Regions from separate parts of the Streptomyces sp. NPDC048664 genome, predicted to be linked through region 4. Evidence: riboswitches for the same ligand, from Rfam matches in the RefSeq annotation. Region 4 holds a riboswitch; each other region holds the start of a gene.

Region 1 (4,178 bases), on a different contig from region 4:
GCGGCTCGGCGCGGGGTATGTGTCGTCCGTTCCGGGCCTGTACTTCACGGGGCTGCCGGCGGCGTCCTCGTACGGTCCGGTGATGCGCTTCGTGTGCGGCACGGAGTTCGCGTCGCCGAGGCTCGCGAAGCATCTGGCGGCGGCGCACGGCTGAGGGCCGGCGCGCGCCGGCGGGTGGGGGAGCGGGCGGACCGGGCCGTGCGGGGCGGTCCGCCCGACGGCTTCGCGGCCCGGCGGATCCGGTCGGGGACGTGAGGGAATCCGGTCGGGGCCGTACGGGGACGCGGTCGCGTCCGTGCGGGGATCCGCCCGGACCGGAGGCTTTCGGTCCGGGCCGGAACGTCGGCGCGTTTCCATCCGTATTCTCTGATCATGATGGCCGCACCCCTCGCATACGAACTCATCGCCACGGACCTGGACGGCACTCTGCTGCGGGGTGACGACACGCTCTCCGACCGGTCGAGGGCCGCTCTGGCGCGGGTCGCTGCGGCGGGTGCCCACCACCTCGTGGTGACGGGGCGCCCGGCGCCGAGGGTCAGGCCGCTGCTGGAGGACCTCGGGGGCAGAGGGCTCGCGGTGTGCGGTCAGGGCGCGCAGGTGTACGACGCGGGCGCGGACCGGCTGCTGTTCTCGGTCACCCTGGACCGGGACCTGGCCGAGACCGCCCTCGGCAAGATCGAGGCCGAGGTGGGCCAGGTGTACGCCGCCGTCGACCAGGACGGGGTGGACGGGCTCACCCTGATCGAACCGGGCTATCTGATGCCGCACCCGTTCCTGCCGGCGGTGCGGGTGGAGCGGCGCGACGACCTGTGGTGCGAGCCCATCAGCAAGGTGCTGCTGCGCCATCACACCCTGACCGACGACGAGCTGGCCACGGTGGCCCGGGGAGCGGTCGGGTCGCTCGCGACCGTCACGATGTCGGGGCCCGGCACCGTCGAGCTCCAGCCCTGCGGCATCACCAAGGCGACGGGGTTGGCGCTGGCCGCCGAGTTCCTGGGCCTGCGGCGGTCGCGGACCCTCGCCTTCGGGGACATGCCCAACGACATCCCCATGTTCCAGTGGGCGGCTCGCGGTGTCGCCATGGCGAACGCGCACCCCGAACTCAAGGCGGTCGCCGACGAGATCACCACGTCGAACGAGGACGACGGCATCGCCGTCGTCCTCGAACGTTTGTTTGCCCGCGACTCCGTTGCCAGGCCTCAGTAGGCGCTGTTGACGTTGTCGATCGAGCCGTAGCGGTGGGCGGCGTAGTTGCAGGCCGCGGTGATGTTCGCGACCGGGTCGTACGGGTCGAAGGCCGTGCCCGGCACGTGGTACGTGCGGAAGGTCGGGTCGATGACCTGGAGGAGCCCCTTGGAGGGGATGCCCTTCTTGGCGTTCGAGTCCCAGAGGTTGATGGCGTTCGGGTTGCCCGACGACTCGCGCATCACGTTGCGGTAGATGCCGTTGTAGGAGCCGGGGATCCCGTGCTGCGCCATGATGGCGAGCGACTGGCGTATCCAGCTGTCGAGGGTGCCGGCGCGGTAGGTGGCACCGGCGGCCTTGGTGGTCGTGGACGAGGCCGGGGTGGCGGCGGAGGCGCCGGTGGCTCCCATGACAGGGAGGGCGATGACGGCGGCTCCCGCTCCCGCGACAGCGAGGGCGCGGGCGACGCGGGCGGCCTTGGAGCTGTGGTCCCGGCGGCGTGCGGGCAATGCGAAAGCGGACACGGTGGATTCCTCTCCGTCGCCTGCGAGGTGAGCTGTCGGGTTCGGGCGGGGAGGTGCCCGGCCGCTTCCTCGGGGTCGAGGTCGCGGCTTCACCCCTAGCCGTTCCGGACGGTGTCCGGCTCGGCGACTTACCTGGGTCCCCCGCTCCTGCCGTGGTGGGGTCGAAGGGTCCTTGAGCGGTGGCAGGATTCGGCGTTCCGCTCGGGTCCATGGAAGGTATGCGACAGCACATGTCGGGAACAAGGGTCGAAATCGCGCACTGAGGGGATTGATCCTCACCTGCAGGAATAGGGCGATTGATCCACTGTGCGCGGAAGCGGCAACGTGCCGTTCGCGAAGGACGTGTTGACGGTGCGTCCGCAATGCCCGTGATCATGGGGTAGTGACCCATTTCACGCGCCGGGTGCGCTCGCGGGATGACGTGAAGGCGGGGTGGATTATCGGGCGAAGCGGACATTTAACCCAAAAGGTGCCACTGCGTCAGCAGGGGTGGGCGACTGGAGCGCGATTCCTAGATCGGACATTGAGTGCGATAAAGGGGCAAAAGGCGCGAGCGTGCGACGTCGAGCTCTGCGACGGGCTCGGCGGGGTACCCGGATTGGCGTGAATCCGCGGCACCGTCTGCGCAAGGGTGGCGCTTATCGGCTATGTAGATGAATGTGTGTTCGTATCACCCGATCAAGAACATACCGTTCGTGATCCGATACCGCCCGGCCTGGAACTGTGGGCGCTCGCGGTGATCGAAACCTGACCGGATACGCTGACTTGAGTGAAGGCGACGACAGATCGACAACTCGACGAGTCGCGGCGACAGACGTGGCCCTCACCCAAGTGACCGTCCTTGAGACCGACCGTGTGATCGTCAGCAGACGTCAGCAGACAGGAGACCCCACGTGACCGTCGTCGGGCCGTTCGGGCTGAGCGTGCGGGACCAGGCTCTGGAAGCCGATGTCCAGGCCGGATTGGTCGCTGTCGAGGAGGGGTTGCTCGACGCCACCAAGAGCGAGGTCCCCTTCATCACGGAGGCCGCCCAGCACCTCCTGCGCGCGGGCGGGAAGCGGTTCAGGCCCCTGCTGGTGATGCTCGCGGCGCAGTTCGGCGACCGGTACGCGCCGGGCGTCGTGCCCTCGGCGGTGGTCGTGGAGCTGACCCACCTCGCCACGCTCTACCACGACGACGTGATGGACGAGGCCGACGTGCGGCGCAGCGTCGACAGCGCGAACACCCGCTGGGGCAACTCGGTGGCGGTCCTCACCGGCGACTTCCTGTTCGCCCGGGCGTCCCACATCCTGGCCGACCTCGGCCCGGAGGCGGTCCGCATCCAGGCGGAGGCGTTCGAACGGCTGGTCACCGGACAGATCCTGGAGACGGCGGGACCGCGGGACGGCCGCGACCCGGTGGACCACTACCTCGACGTACTCGCCGGCAAGACCGGTTCGCTGGTTGCCGTGGCCTGCCGCTTCGGGGCGATGATGTCGGGCGCCGACGAGACGGTCGTGGACGTCCTGACGCAGTACGGCGAGCGGCTCGGCGTGGCCTTCCAACTGGCCGACGACGTCCTGGACATCGCGTCCGACTCGCACGAGTCGGGGAAGACCCCCGGCACGGACCTGCGCGAAGGCATCCCCACCCTCCCGGTCCTGCGCCTGCGCGAACGCGCCGAGCGCCTGGGGCTGCCGGAGGACATCGCCCTGGTCGACCTCCTGAACTCGGACCTCACCGACGACGGCCGGCACGCGGAGGCCCTCACGCGGCTGCGCGCCCACCCGGCCCTGGAGCAGGCGCGCCGCGACACCGTCCGGTACGCGGAGGACGCCCGCGCGGCCCTGGCGCCGCTGCGTGAATGCGGCGCGAAGACCGCCCTGACCCAGCTGTGCGACGCCGTGGTGCACCGGGCGGGCTGACGCCCCCGTCCCGGATCCCCGGAGGTCCGGGCGGAGCGCCCCCTGAGGGGAGCGGGCCGCCGTGTCATACCCCAGGATTACGCGGAGTTGGGCCCGCGGTCTGACGATTCCCGCCCGTCGTTTTGGTCAGATGGGAGACACCACCTCACAGGAGTCTGGGCGACAATGGCGGCGCGGGGGTGGACGAGTGCACGGACAGAAGGCCGCCGCCGACGACGGAGGTAAGGCACACATGGCACCCTACGAATCCGACGAGAGCACACCGGCAGGGACGGCCGAGGGCGTGCGCGACGGGCGGCGCAAGGCCACGCGGTACGCCGTCCCGGTGGCCGTGGTGGGAGTGGCCGCGGCGACGATCGGTCTCGTCCCGGCCTTCGCGGGGTCCGGCGACCCGGACCTGCCCAGGATCAGTGCCCAGCAGCTCATCCAGAAGGTCGCCGAGTCCGACGTCCAGCAGGTGTCCGGCACGGTGAAGATCAGCACGGACCTCGGCCTGCCGGACCTCGGCGGCCTGCAGGACACCTTCGCCTCGGGCGCGCTGTCCCAGGGGGCGGGCGGCAAGGAC
Region 2 (4,178 bases), on a different contig from region 4:
GGGTCTCGGTGAGCGAGCCGATCTGGTTGACCTTGACGAGCAGGGCGTTGGCGGTGCCCTCCTCGATGCCGCGGGCCAGGCGCTCGGGGTTGGTGACGAACAGGTCGTCGCCGACGAGCTGGACCTTGTCGCCGAGCTTGTCGGTGATGACCTTCCAGCCGGCCCAGTCGTCCTCGAACAGCGGGTCCTCGATGGAGACGAGCGGGTAGGCCGCGACGAGCTCCTCGTAGTACTCCGTCATCTCGGCGGCGGAGTGCTCCTTGCCCTCGAAGAGGTACTTGCCGTCCTTGTAGAACTCGGAGGCGGCGACGTCCAGGGCGAGGGCGACCTGCTCGCCGGGCACGTACCCGGCCTGCTTGATGGCCTCGAGGATGAGGTCCAGGGCCTCGCGGTTGGAGCCGAGGTTCGGGGCGAAGCCGCCCTCGTCACCGAGGCCGGTGGACAGGCCCTTGGTCTTCAGCACCTTCTTGAGGGTGTGGTAGACCTCGGTGCCCCAGCGCAGCGCCTCGGAGAAGGACTCCGCGCCGATCGGGGCGATCATGAACTCCTGGATGTCCACGTTGGAGTCGGCGTGCGAGCCGCCGTTGAGGATGTTCATCATCGGCACCGGCAGCAGGTGCGCGTTCGGGCCGCCCAGGTAGCGGAAGAGCGGGAGGTCGCTGGCCTCGGAGGCTGCGTGGGCGACGGCGAGGGAGACGCCGAGGATGGCGTTGGCGCCGAGCGAGCCCTTGTTGTCGGTGGCGTCCAGGTCGAACATCGCCTGGTCGATCAGGCGCTGCTCGGTGGCGTCGTAGCCGACGAGCTCCGGGCCGATCTGCTCGATGACGGCGAGGACCGCCTTCTCCACACCCTTGCCCTGGTAGCGGTTGGGGTCGCCGTCGCGCAGCTCGACGGCCTCGAAGGCGCCGGTGGAGGCGCCGGACGGAACGGCGGCACGACCCGTGCTGCCGTCGTCGAGGCCGACCTCGACCTCGACCGTGGGGTTGCCTCGGGAGTCCAGGATTTCCCGGGCTACGACGACGTCGATGGACGGCACGAGCATCTCCTTCTTGGATGTGACGCTGAGAGTGCGGGGCACTTGCGACTAGAGCCTATCCGTCCCGGACCGGCGGCCGGCCGACCGACCGCCCCGTGGACGGGGTGACACCCCACATTGTTTCACGTCGGAACAAAGAGGGCGAGGGGCCGGGGTGATCCCGGTGAAGGGCTCTGGACGCGGAAGGAAAAAGCCCCGCTCCGGTGGGTACGGGGGAACACGCACCGGAGCGGGGGTCCGTGGGGACGGGGGCCGTCAGGGGCCGGGGATCACTTCAGGTGCAGCTGCTGACCCGGGAAGATCAGGTCGGCGTCGTGGACGATGTCCTTGTTCAGCTCGAACAGCTTCGCCCAGCCGCCCTGCACGTGGTGCCGCTCGGCGATCGCGCCGAGGGTGTCGCCCGCGACGACCTTGTACTCGCCGTCACCCTTCTCGACCTTCTGGCCGGTCGGGGTGGTCACGGTCGCACGCGGGGCCGGGGCCTTCGGGCGGGTGGTGGAGCGGGAGGCCTTCTCCTCGGCGGGGCGGGGAGCCGCCTTCGTGGTGACGGAGGGGGCCGGGGCGGCGGCGCCGCCGTCCGAGGCGCTGGACAGGCCCTTGCCGCAGACCGGCCAGGCGCCCTTGCCCTGACCCGCGAGGACCTTCTCGGCGACGGCTATCTGCTGCGCCTTGCCGGCGAGGTCGGCACGGGAGGCGTAGGCGGTGCCACCGTAGGCGGCCCAGGTGGAGTCGGTGAACTGAAGGCCGCCGTAGAAGCCGTTGCCGGTGTTGATGGACCAGTTGCCGCCCGACTCGCACTGGGCGACGGCGTCCCACTCGGTGGTGGTGGCGGCGGAGGCGTTGCCGGCCGCGAGCAGCGGGGCGGCGACCGCGGCGCCGGTGACACCGGCGAGCGTGACGGCGCGAACGGCCTTGGACGGACGACGGTGCTTGCCCTTGCCGGAAAACAGCATGGTTCGATCCCCTCACCGACGCCTGCGAGGTGAGCTGTCGGGTTCGGGCCGGTTGAGTTGCCCGGCCGCGCACCTCGTGAGTGCGCGGCTTCACCCCAAGCCGCTCCCGGTCATCGTCCGGGCGCGGCACCTACCTTGGGTCCCCCGCTCCTGCCTACGGCGCTCGAAGCGACGACTGTTCCCACACGGCCGCTGGCAGGACTCGGCGTTGCGACAGGCGGGGCCCGCTGTGGCGAGCGAGACGACCGTAAGCAGCCGATCGCCCGATCTCCAAAGACGATCAGGGCCTATGAGACTCATGTCTCACTCTCACGAAACCGGACATTCGCCGCGAAGTGGGGTGCGAACTCCCGGCTTCGCGGCACCAGTTCAGGAGGGGTCCGCCGCCGGCCGGGCGTCCAGCGCGAGGCTCTGACCCGGGAATATGAGGTCGGGGTCGGCGCCCACGGCGCCCTTGTTCGCCTCGTACAGCACGGCCCATCCGCCCTTGAGGTCAAGGGAGTCGGCGATGGCCGACAGACTGTCGCCGGGGCGGACGGTGTAGGTGCCGTCGGCCGCGCCGCGTGCGTCGTCCGCGCCGCGTGAGGCGTGCCGGCCGGACGCGTCGTCCGTGCGGCCGTCCTCCGCGCTGCCGCCGCGATGGCGTCCGGCACCCGGGGTCGTGTCGTCGCCGGCGTGCGAAGAGGGGTCGCTCCGGCCCGACTTGCCCGAGTCGTCGCGCTTCGCGGTGGGGGTGGGCGAGCCGGCGGGGCTCCGGGGGGCGTCGGAGCCCGCCCGGGTGCCGTCCGCGTCCGGGGTGGTGGAGGAGGAGGGTGCGGGCGAGGAGGTGCCCGTGGACGGCGTCGAGGCCGCCGACGGCGAGGAGGAGCCGGACGAGCCCGACGAGTCGGTTGTGCCGGACGAGTCGGACAGGCCGGAGTCCATGCCCGGGTCCGTGCCCGGGTCGTCCGAGTGGGAGCCGCCGGTCAGGTCGTCCGCGAGGCCCGTGACGACGTCGGCGGAGCCGGAGTCGTGGGCGAGCCCGGCGGCCTGGCCGCAGCCGGGCCAGGCGGAGGCGCCCCGGTCGGCGAGGATCTTCTCGGCGACCGCGATCTGCTGCGAGCGGCTCGCCTGGTCGGGGGTCGGGGCGTAGTCGAGGCCGCCGTACCGGTTCCAGTCCTGCTTCGTCAGGTGAAGCCCGCCGTAGTGGCCGTCACTGGTGTGCGCGCTCCAGGAACCGCCGCTCTCGCAGCTCGCGACCTGGTCCCACGTGGTGCCGCTGGCGGCGCTCGCACCGGAGGCCGCCAGCAGCGGGATCGCGATGGCGGAGCCGGTCACTCCGGCCGCGACGAGGAGCGCGGGAGCCTGGCGGGGGCGACGGTGACGACCGTTCCCGGAGAGCATGCGGTTGCCTTTCACACGACAGCGGTGGCCGACGCGGCGCTGGTGGGGTCCCGCCGCGTTGCTGCGTGAACGTATCCGCAGACACTTGCTTGTCACAAGTTCATGCAGCGCAGATCACGTGAAGATCACATTACTGAGGGAGTGTCAGGTTTTTGTGACGGTCGGCGTGTTCACCACCGGGGTGAACTCCACGGGAAGGGTGCGCAGCCCGCGCATGATGAGACCGCCGCGCCAGCGCAGATCGGAGGGTTCGGCGGCGAGGCGCAGGTCCGGGAGGCGGGTGAGCAGCGTGGCGAGCGCGGTCTGCCCCTCCAGGCGCGCGAGCGGGGCGCCGAGGCAGTAGTGGATGCCGTGCCCGTACCCCAGGTGCTGGTTGTCCCGGCGGCTCAGGTCGAGCACGTCGGGGTCGGCGAACCGCGCGGGGTCGCGGTCGGCCGCGGCGAGCACGACCAGGACCGGATCCCCCGCCGCGATGTCCTGTCCGCCGACGGTCAGCGGCTGGGTGGCGAAGCGCCAGGTGGCCAGCTCGACCGGGCCGTCGTAGCGCAGGAGTTCCTCCACCCCGGTCTCCAGCAGGCCTCGTTCGCCGCGGGCGAGGGAGTCCTGGAGGCGGGTGCGCTGGCCGGGGTGGGTGAGCAGGGCGTACGTGCCGTTGCCGATGAGGTTGACCGTGGTCTCGAAGCCGGCGAAGAGCAGGATGAAGGCCATGGCCGCGGCCTCGTTCTCGGTGAGGTGCTCGCCGTGGTCGGAGGCCCGGATGAGGCCGGAGATCAGGTCCTCGCCGGGTGCGGGCGTGTCGGGCAGGG
Region 3 (4,178 bases), on a different contig from region 4:
TACGGCGCGTGGTCACGGCCTGGTGCGAACCGGACACGTTCGTTGCGGCGGCCGACGGGAACGCCGTCCTGGCGGCGCGGGGCGCCGACGTGGTGCTGCTGCCGGAGTACGAGGCGCTCGCCCAGGCCCCGAACGCCCATCTGCTCGCCCCGCCTGCCCACCCCTGACCACCCCGCCCCCACCCGGGCCGCGGCCCCCTCGGGCGCCGCGATCCGCTGGTCGGGGACGGTGCGTGGGAAACGAGTGTGCGTCGGCCCCCGCGGATGACGTACACTGGTTTCACCGACGCGGGGTGGAGCAGCTCGGTAGCTCGCTGGGCTCATAACCCAGAGGTCGCAGGTTCAAATCCTGTCCCCGCTACTGAACGCGAAGGCCGGAGTCCGAAAGGGCTCCGGCCCTTCGTGTTTCCGGGGACCGTTTCCGGGGGCCGTCGTCCCCGCTCCGGCCGCCCGTACTCCGGCCGGCCCACAGCGGTCGCCTTCCGCCCACCTTCCGGAAAACCTGTACGGGTGGTGCAGCAAGCAGGTGCGCGGTACGTCGAGACGTTCCACGACCGACAGGGCCGACAGGGCCGAGAAGACCGACGAGATCGACCGGACCGGCCGGCGGACGGCGGCCGGCCGTCCGGCGATCCCGGGCCGGACGGTTCCCCCGGGCCCGACGGCTCCCCGGGCGCCGACAGGCGGGACGGCCGCGACACTCCAGGCCGTGCGGGTGGCGCGGGTGCCGGCGGCGGCGAGGCGCGTCGCGTCCGGTGCGCGCGGGCGTTCCTGTCCGCCCTGCCCGCGCTGCTGATCGCCGTGGGCGCCGGCTACGACTGCCTGACGCCCTCCGACGTCACGGCGGGCCCCCTCTTCACGGCCGCACCGCTGGTCGCCGCGCCCCTGTACACGTTGCGCGGCACCGTCCTGATCGGGGTGGCCGCGATCCTCGCCGTGCTCGGGACACGTCTCGGGGCCCGCCTCGGGGTCGGTTCCGCCGGGCACGCCGGGTCGGTCACCGAGACGGTCACCATCGTCACCGTCGCCGTCCTGGCCGTCCTGCTCAACGTGCTCGTACGCCGCAAGAACGAGCGGCTCGCCTCCGCCCGCGAGATCGCCGGCGCCGTCCAGCGCGCCGTGCTGCCCGAGCCGGCCGCCCGGATCGGCGGACTGGACATCGCCGCCCGCTACGAGGCGGCGCACGCGGGTGCCTTCATCGGCGGCGACCTGTACGCCGTGCAGGACTCCCCGCACGGTGTGCGGCTGATCGTCGGGGACGTGCGGGGCAAGGGGATGGGGGCCGTGGCCGCGGTCGCCGTGCTGCTCGGCGCCTTCCGGGAGGCGGCCGAGCAGGAGACGACGCTGGAGGCCGTCGCCCAGCGCCTGGAGCGGGCGCTGTCGCGCGAGGGCGCCCGGCGGGAGGGGCTCGACGCGTTCGAGGGCTTCACCACCGCGGTGCTCGTGGAGATCCCGCACGGCGGCGGGGCCGTCCGCATCGTCAACCGCGGCCACCCCTCCCCCCTGCTCCTGTCGCCGGACGGCACCCTGCGCGTGCTGGAGGCGGGGGAGAGCGCGCTGCCGCTCGGCATGGGGGACCTCGGGGTCTGGCCCGACCGGGCCGAGGAGCGGGAGTTCCCGCCCGGGGCGACGCTGCTCCTGCACACGGACGGCGTCTCCGAGGCGCGGGACGCGCGCGGCGAGTTCTACGACCCCGCGGTCCGGCTGGCCGGCCGGGCCACCGCCGGACCCGGCGCCCTCCTGTCCGCCGTGGTGGAGGACGTCGCCCGGCACACCAAGGGCCGCGCGACGGACGACATGGCCCTGCTCGCCGTACGCCGCCCCGAGGCGTCCGAGGCCTCCGGGACGGCGGAAGCCTCCGGGACCTCCGAGGTCGCTTCGGGGGCGTCCGCGCGTTCTTGATCGTTATCACGACGGGCGCGGACCCGGAGGCTCTCCGCGTAACGATTGACGAACCGTCATCCCGCCGGAGGTTTACCGGGCGGGGGTAACTCGCCCTTTTTGGGTAGGTCGTGGCCTGAAAGTCCTGGCCAACGGCGTTAAGGATCTCTCGGAACCGCTTGGAATCAGGGCCCCGAGTCTATTAACGTTCGATAACGCAGCGCGGTTGTCCCAGCCGTCACAAGAGACGGCTCCGTGCGCGTGTGCCGAATCCCGCGAGGGAACCGGGGAACCACCACCTTGGGGTGAATCGAGCGGGTATCGCCGTGTGCGCAACACGGCCGGTATACGCGCGTAGGAGACCTTCCTCTCCGAACCCGTCAGCTAACCCGGTAGGCGAGACGGAAGGAAAGGAGTGCGCCCACGTGGCGTCCAACCGGCCTGCCCAGAGCACCTCGTTCGCTCCGAACGACCCCCAGACGTTCGGCTTCGCGCCCGGCGCGGACGAGGGCCCCTGGGAGGAGTGGAACCCCACCGAGGACTCCCTCCGTCCCGTGCGCGGCCGGCACCGCGTCAGCAAGCAGCGTGGCGGCGGGCTCGCGCGCAGCTCCACCGTCCTCGGCGTCGGCGTCATAGCGGCCGTCGGCGCGGGCGGCATGGCCAGCGCCCAGACCGGCAAGGCGCCGGTCTCCCTCTCCATGCCGGACCTGTCCTCGCTCACGCACTCGGCCAAGGAACTCATCAGCGAGGACGCCGGCACCGCCGGGCACTCCGCGACCGCGACGGCCGACGACGCAGCCTCGGACTCCTCCGGTGGCGCGGCCGAGGCGCTGCGCGCCCGCATCATGCAGCAGGCCGAGGCCCGGCAGAACCAGGCCGCCGCCGTCGCCGCGCGGGTGGCGCAGGACGCCGCCGTGAAGCAGGCCGCCGCCGAGGCGGCCAAGGCGCAGGACACGGCCGTGGCCAAGGCCGACGCGGCCAAGAAGGAGGCGGAGGCCAAGAAGGCGGCCGAGGCCAAGAAGTTGGCCGATCTCGCCAAGCAGTACACGCTGCCGACCTCCTCCTACACCCTGACCTCGCACTTCGGCGACGCGGGCTCCATGTGGTCCTCCGGCTACCACACCGGCCTCGACTTCGCCGCGCCCACCGGGACGCTCATCAAGGCGATCCACGGCGGCACCATCACCGAGGCGGGCTGGGCCGGTTCGTACGGCTACCGGACGATCCTGACCCTGGACGACGGCACGGAGCTGTGGTTCTGCCACCAGTCCTCGATCAACGTCAGCGTCGGGCAGAAGGTGACCACGGGCGACGTCATCGGGCGGGTGGGTGCGACCGGCAACGTGACGGGTCCACACCTGCACCTGGAGGTGCACCCGAACGGCGGCGCCGCGATCGACCCGCTGGCCTGGCTGCAGGGCCGGGGCCTCAACCCCTGACACGCTCCTTCCGCCCCCGTGCCCTCGCCCCGGCGGGCGCCCACGGGGGCGGAACGTGACGATCCGTTTGTTTGCGTGATCTTTGCTGCCGCCCCGCACAACTTCTCACCGGTTCGCGCGTTGTCGTAGAGCATGACTTCTCTCCGCAAACTGGGCTCCTCCGACCTCGAGGTCTTCCCGCTCTCGCTCGGCGGCAACGTCTTCGGCTGGACCGCCGACGAGACGCGGTCCTTCGCCGTCCTCGACGCCTACACCGCCGCCGGCGGCAACTTCGTGGACACGGCCGACGCGTACTCGGCGTGGGTCCCCGGCCACCGGGGCGGCGAGTCCGAGACCGTCATCGGCAACTGGCTCAAGGCGCGGGGCAACCGCGCGGACGTCGTCGTCGCCACGAAGGTCGCCCGGCACCCCGAGCACATGGGTCTGTCCGCCGCCAACATCAGGGCCGCGGCCGACGCCTCGCTCAGTCGGCTGGGCACCGACTACATCGACCTCTACTACACGCACTTCGACGAGCCCGAGGTCCCCGTCGAGGAGATCATCGGCGCGCTCGACCAGCTGGTGAGGGCGGGCAAGGTGCGCGCCATCGGCGCCTCCAACATCTCCGCCGAGCGGCTGCGGGAGTCCCTCGACCTCTCCGACCGCGAGAACCTGGCGCGGTACGTGGCACTCCAGCCGCACTACAACCTGGTCTCCCGCGACACGTACGAGGGCGCGCTCCAGGACGTCGCCTCCCGGGCGGGCCTCGCGGCGATGCCGTACTACGCGCTGGCGTCCGGCTTCCTCACGGGCAAGTACCGGCCGGGCGTCACGGTGGACTCCCAGCGGGCGCAGGGCGCGGGCAAGCACCTGGAGACCG
Region 4 (4,178 bases):
AGGCCCGGCCCTGGGCCTTCCCGGCCCCCGAGCGCGGCGCGCTCGACAACGGCCTGACCGTGCTGCGCTGCCACCGCCCCGGACAGCAGGTCGTCGCCGTCGAGGTGATGCTGGACGCGCCCCTGGACGCCGAGCCCGAGGCTCTCGACGGCGTCGCCACGATCATGGCGCGCGCGTTCTCCGAGGGCACCGACAAGCACTCCGCCGAGGAGTTCGCCGCGGAGCTGGAGCGCTGCGGTGCCACCCTCGACGCGCACGCCGACCACCCCGGTGTCCGCCTCTCCCTCGAAGTCCCGGCCTCCCGGCTGTCGAAGGCGCTCGGACTGCTCGCCGACGCCCTCAGGGCACCGGCGTTCGCCGACAGCGAGGTGGAGCGCCTGGTGCGCAACCGCCTCGACGAGATCCCCCACGAGGCCGCCAACCCGGGCCGGCGCGCCGCCAAGGAGCTCTCCAAGGAGCTGTTCCCGGCGTCCTCGCGCATGTCCCGCCCCCGCCAGGGCACCGAGGAGACGGTCTCCGGCATCGACTCCGCGGCCGTCCGCGCCTTCTACGAGCGCCATGTCCGCCCGGCGACCGCCACCGCGGTCGTGGTCGGCGACCTCACCGGGGTCGACCTGGACGAGCTGCTCGGCGACACCCTCGGCGCCTGGACGGGATCCCCCGCGGGGCCGCGTCCCGTGCCTCCGGTGACCGCGGACGACACCGGCCGTGTGATCATCGTGGACCGTCCCGGGGCCGTCCAGACGCAGCTGCTGATCGGACGGGTCGGCGCCGACCGGCACGACCGTGTGTGGCCCGCGCAGGTGCTCGGCACCTACTGCCTGGGCGGCACCCTCACCTCGCGTCTGGACCGGGTCCTGCGGGAGGAGAAGGGCTACACCTACGGGGTGCGGGCCTTCGGCCAGGTGCTGCGGTCGGCACCCGACGGCACGGGCGCCGCGATGCTGGCCATCAGCGGCTCCGTCGACACGCCGAACACCGGTCCGGCGCTGGACGACCTCTGGAAGGTGCTGCGCACCCTCGCCGCCGAGGGCCTGACGGACGCCGAGCGCGATGTCGCCGTGCAGAACCTGGTGGGGGTGGCCCCCCTGAAGTTCGAGACCGCCGCCGCCGTCGCCAGCACGCTCGCCGACCAGGTCGAGCAGCACCTGCCGGACGACTTCCAGGCAAGGCTCTACCAGGCGCTCGCGGCCACGGGCACGGTGGAGGCCACCGCGGCCGTCGTGAACGCGTTCCCGATGGACCGCCTGGTGACGATCCTGGTCGGCGACGCCGCGCAGATCGAGGAGCCGGTCAGGGCGCTCGGGATCGGCGAGGTGAAGGTCGTGACCGCGGAGTAGGGCGGCGTCCCGGCCGGTCGGGCGCCGCCCCGGCCGGGTGAGGGTCGCGCACGGCGTCCGGCCGGGGCCTGGTGGTCGTTCCGCCACCAGGCCCCGGCCTCCCTTATGTCCGTATTGCCGCAAGGTTGACGCTCCGCCCTGTGGGATGCGCTACAAACACGGCTGTCGGTTTGGCGTTGGTAAGAGGGTCCTTCTAGCGTCGACCGGGCTGTTCGTCAGGCAGTGCGCCGCGCCCGCGGCACCGGACAGCCATCGCCGAGTCCCCGTACGGCGCGAGCCAGGGGAGCCGGGGACCCATCCCGCGCCTTCGTCACCGCAGGCGCCCACGTCCCTGGGGTGAATCGGGCGTCAGCCCGTAGGAGACCTTCCTGCTCCGAACCCGTCAGCTAACCCGGTAGGCGAGAGGGAAGGAAAGGACCAGCCACTTCATGGCGTTCACTCGCGCCACCGGGAAGCACCGTCGTCCCAGCCGCATGAAGCGTACGACCGCGAACGCCGTGGGCGTCGCGGCCCTGACCACCACCGGCGTCGTCGGCGCGCTGGCCGCGCCGGCGCTCGCCGCCGGCCATCCCGTCGAGCAGACCGGACTGATGCAGGCCGTCACGCTCGGGGACTCGGTCGCCGAGCAGATCGACGCCCAGGCCACCGCCCAGAAGCAGGCGGCCGAACGGAAGCAGGCCGAGGAGGCCGCGCGCAAGCGGGCCGCCGAGAAGGCGGCGAAGGAGCGCGAGGCCAAGGAGCGCGCCGCCCGCGCGGCCGAGCGCCGCCGCCTGAACACGTTCGTGGCGCCGGTCTTCGGCTCCTACGTCTCCACCGGCTACAAGAGCGGTGGGTCCCTGTGGTCCTCCGGCAGCCACACCGGTATCGACTTCCACGCCGCCACCGGTACGCCCGTGCACGCGGTGGGCGCCGGTACGGTCGTCGACACGGGGTGGGGCGGTGCGTACGGCAACCAGGTCGTCATCAAGATGAACGACGGCTCCTACACCCAGTACGGCCACCTGTCGTCCATCGGCGTCTCGGTGGGGGAGCGGGTCACCCCGGGCCGCCAGATAGCGCTCTCCGGGGCCACCGGCAACGCCACCGGGCCTCATCTGCACTTCGAGGCCCGCACCTCCCCGGACTACGGCTCGGACATCGACCCGGTCGCCTACCTCCGGTCGCACGGCGTGAACGTCTGAAAACCTGAGCGACCGAACAGCTGAGCAATACGACGGCCCCGGATCCGATCCGGGGCCGTCGGCGTTTCGAACAGCCGTCTGTCCAAAAAATATCCACGATTCCGGCCCGCCGTCGGAAATTCCGTCCCGTTGCCATAGAGTCGGTCGAAGACACCGGCCGGTGGCGTTCGGCGGGAATTCGAGGCGGAGGTCGGACATGCGCATTCCGGCGCACGCGGTATGCACGGCGATCCGTGACGACATCGTCTCGGGCGTCCACGCGCGTGGCGGCCGGCTCACCGAGGAACTCCTCGCGCGCCGCTACGGCGTCTCCCGCGTCCCCGTGCGCGAGGCGCTGCGCACCCTGGAGGCCGAGGGCTTCGTGGTCACCCGCAGACACGCGGGCGCGTGCGTGGCCGAGCCCACCGAGCAGGAGGGCGCCGACCTCCTGGAGATGCGGACGCTCCTGGAGCCGCTGGCCGCCGCACGCGCGGCGCAGCGCCGGTCCCAGGCCCATCTCAAGGTGCTGCGCGGCCTGGTGGGGCTGGGCCAGGAGCGGGTCAGGAAGGGCGGCGGCGAGGATCTGGGCGCGCTCGACACCTGGTTCCACGAGACGCTCGCCCAAGCCGGTGGGAGCCCCGCCCTGACCTCCGCGCTCGCTCAGCTGCGCCACAAGATCGCTTGGATGTACGCGATCGAGGCACCCCGCGTCGGTCTCGCGGAGGCCTGGGTCGAGTACGGCGCCATCGTGGACGCCGTGACCCGGCGGGACGCGGAGCGCGCGCGGGCGATCACGGCCCGGCACGCCGTGCGCACGGCCGGCGCGCACCGCCTCCGCCCCGCTTCCGTCGACGACGTGAGGGCTTCGCAACATCCCGTAAACACGAACGCTCTCCGGAATTAACAAGAGGGCCGTACAAAAGAGATATTCTCCGGGTGTCTTTCGTCGGTCTGTTCCGCGCGGCATGGTCGGCCGTTTCGGACAGCCGTTTCACGCGACCGTTTCGGACGTCCTGATTTCTTCCTGCAGGGAAATCGCATGACAAAGCCGCGCCCGCCCCGAAGGGCGACGCGGCTCGGTCGCGCGGTGTTTCCCCGAGGGGTGGCCGACGGCTCAGACGGTCTCGGGAAGCTCTTCCAGGCCCTCGGCCACCAGCTTGGCGAGCCGGTCCAGGGCGGCGTCCGCGCCCTCCGCCTCCGACGCCAGGACGATCTCCTCGCCGCCCTGTGCGCCCAGGCTGAGGACCGCGAGCATGGACGCGGCGTTCACGGGGGCGCCGTCCGCCTTGGCGATGGTCACGGGAACGCCGGAGGCCGTGGCCGCCCGGACGAAGATGGAGGCGGGGCGGGCGTGGAGGCCCTCGGCCCAGCCGACGTTGACGCGGCGCTCAGCCATGTGATGCTGCCCTTCAGGTGTACAGGGTTGTCTAGACCAGTGTTCCACAGGTGCGGCGCGCTCATAAAGGGGCGGCGGGCGCGCCCGGTCCGGCCCTCCCAGCCTGCCTCGCGCCACCACCTGACGCGACCGAGCCTTACTGTGGAGCCCATGCAGACGGCCCCGGACCGGCACGAGTACCCCGCTCACTGGGAGGCGGACGTGGTGCTGCGCGACGGCGGCACCGCGCGCATCCGGCCCATCACCGTGGATGACGCCGAGCGCCTCGTCAGCTTCTACGAG

The links. Region 4 has a riboswitch for cyclic di-AMP ahead of AB0C59_RS15870 (M23 family metallopeptidase). Riboswitches for the same ligand answer to the same signal wherever they lie in the genome.
Positions count from the first base shown of each region.
Region 1: linked by a shared signal. The riboswitch ahead of AB0C59_RS01250 (transglycosylase SLT domain-containing protein) and the one ahead of AB0C59_RS15870 (M23 family metallopeptidase) in region 4 are both predicted to bind cyclic di-AMP.
Region 2: linked by a shared signal. The riboswitch ahead of AB0C59_RS14870 (transglycosylase family protein) and the one ahead of AB0C59_RS15870 (M23 family metallopeptidase) in region 4 are both predicted to bind cyclic di-AMP.
Region 3: linked by a shared signal. The riboswitch ahead of AB0C59_RS30740 (M23 family metallopeptidase) and the one ahead of AB0C59_RS15870 (M23 family metallopeptidase) in region 4 are both predicted to bind cyclic di-AMP.

Region 1 is NZ_JBEZHK010000001.1:260,860-265,037, reverse strand. It holds gene AB0C59_RS01260 (FAD-dependent oxidoreductase) at 1-154, shown strand, start outside; gene AB0C59_RS01255 (HAD family hydrolase) at 376-1,206, shown strand; gene AB0C59_RS01250 (transglycosylase SLT domain-containing protein) at 1,200-1,694, opposite strand; cyclic di-AMP (ydaO/yuaA leader) riboswitch at 1,714-1,914, opposite strand; gene AB0C59_RS01245 (polyprenyl synthetase family protein) at 2,603-3,613, shown strand; gene AB0C59_RS01240 (DUF2092 domain-containing protein) at 3,846-4,178, shown strand, end outside.
Region 2 is NZ_JBEZHK010000011.1:120,513-124,690, forward strand. It holds gene eno (phosphopyruvate hydratase) at 1-1,042, opposite strand, end outside; gene AB0C59_RS14870 (transglycosylase family protein) at 1,306-1,989, opposite strand; cyclic di-AMP (ydaO/yuaA leader) riboswitch at 1,994-2,161, opposite strand; gene AB0C59_RS14875 (transglycosylase family protein) at 2,359-3,372, opposite strand; gene AB0C59_RS14880 (cytochrome P450) at 3,517-4,178, opposite strand, start outside.
Region 3 is NZ_JBEZHK010000038.1:48,460-52,637, forward strand. It holds gene AB0C59_RS30725 (dihydrofolate reductase family protein) at 1-167, shown strand, start outside; tRNA gene AB0C59_RS30730 (tRNA-Met) at 287-360, shown strand; gene AB0C59_RS30735 (PP2C family protein-serine/threonine phosphatase) at 510-1,901, shown strand; cyclic di-AMP (ydaO/yuaA leader) riboswitch at 2,135-2,294, shown strand; gene AB0C59_RS30740 (M23 family metallopeptidase) at 2,306-3,319, shown strand; gene AB0C59_RS30745 (aldo/keto reductase) at 3,452-4,178, shown strand, end outside.
Region 4 is NZ_JBEZHK010000012.1:86,762-90,939, reverse strand. It holds gene AB0C59_RS15875 (pitrilysin family protein) at 1-1,340, shown strand, start outside; cyclic di-AMP (ydaO/yuaA leader) riboswitch at 1,584-1,756, shown strand; gene AB0C59_RS15870 (M23 family metallopeptidase) at 1,769-2,521, shown strand; gene AB0C59_RS15865 (GntR family transcriptional regulator) at 2,718-3,404, shown strand; gene AB0C59_RS15860 (HPr family phosphocarrier protein) at 3,615-3,896, opposite strand; gene AB0C59_RS15855 (GNAT family N-acetyltransferase) at 4,047-4,178, shown strand, end outside.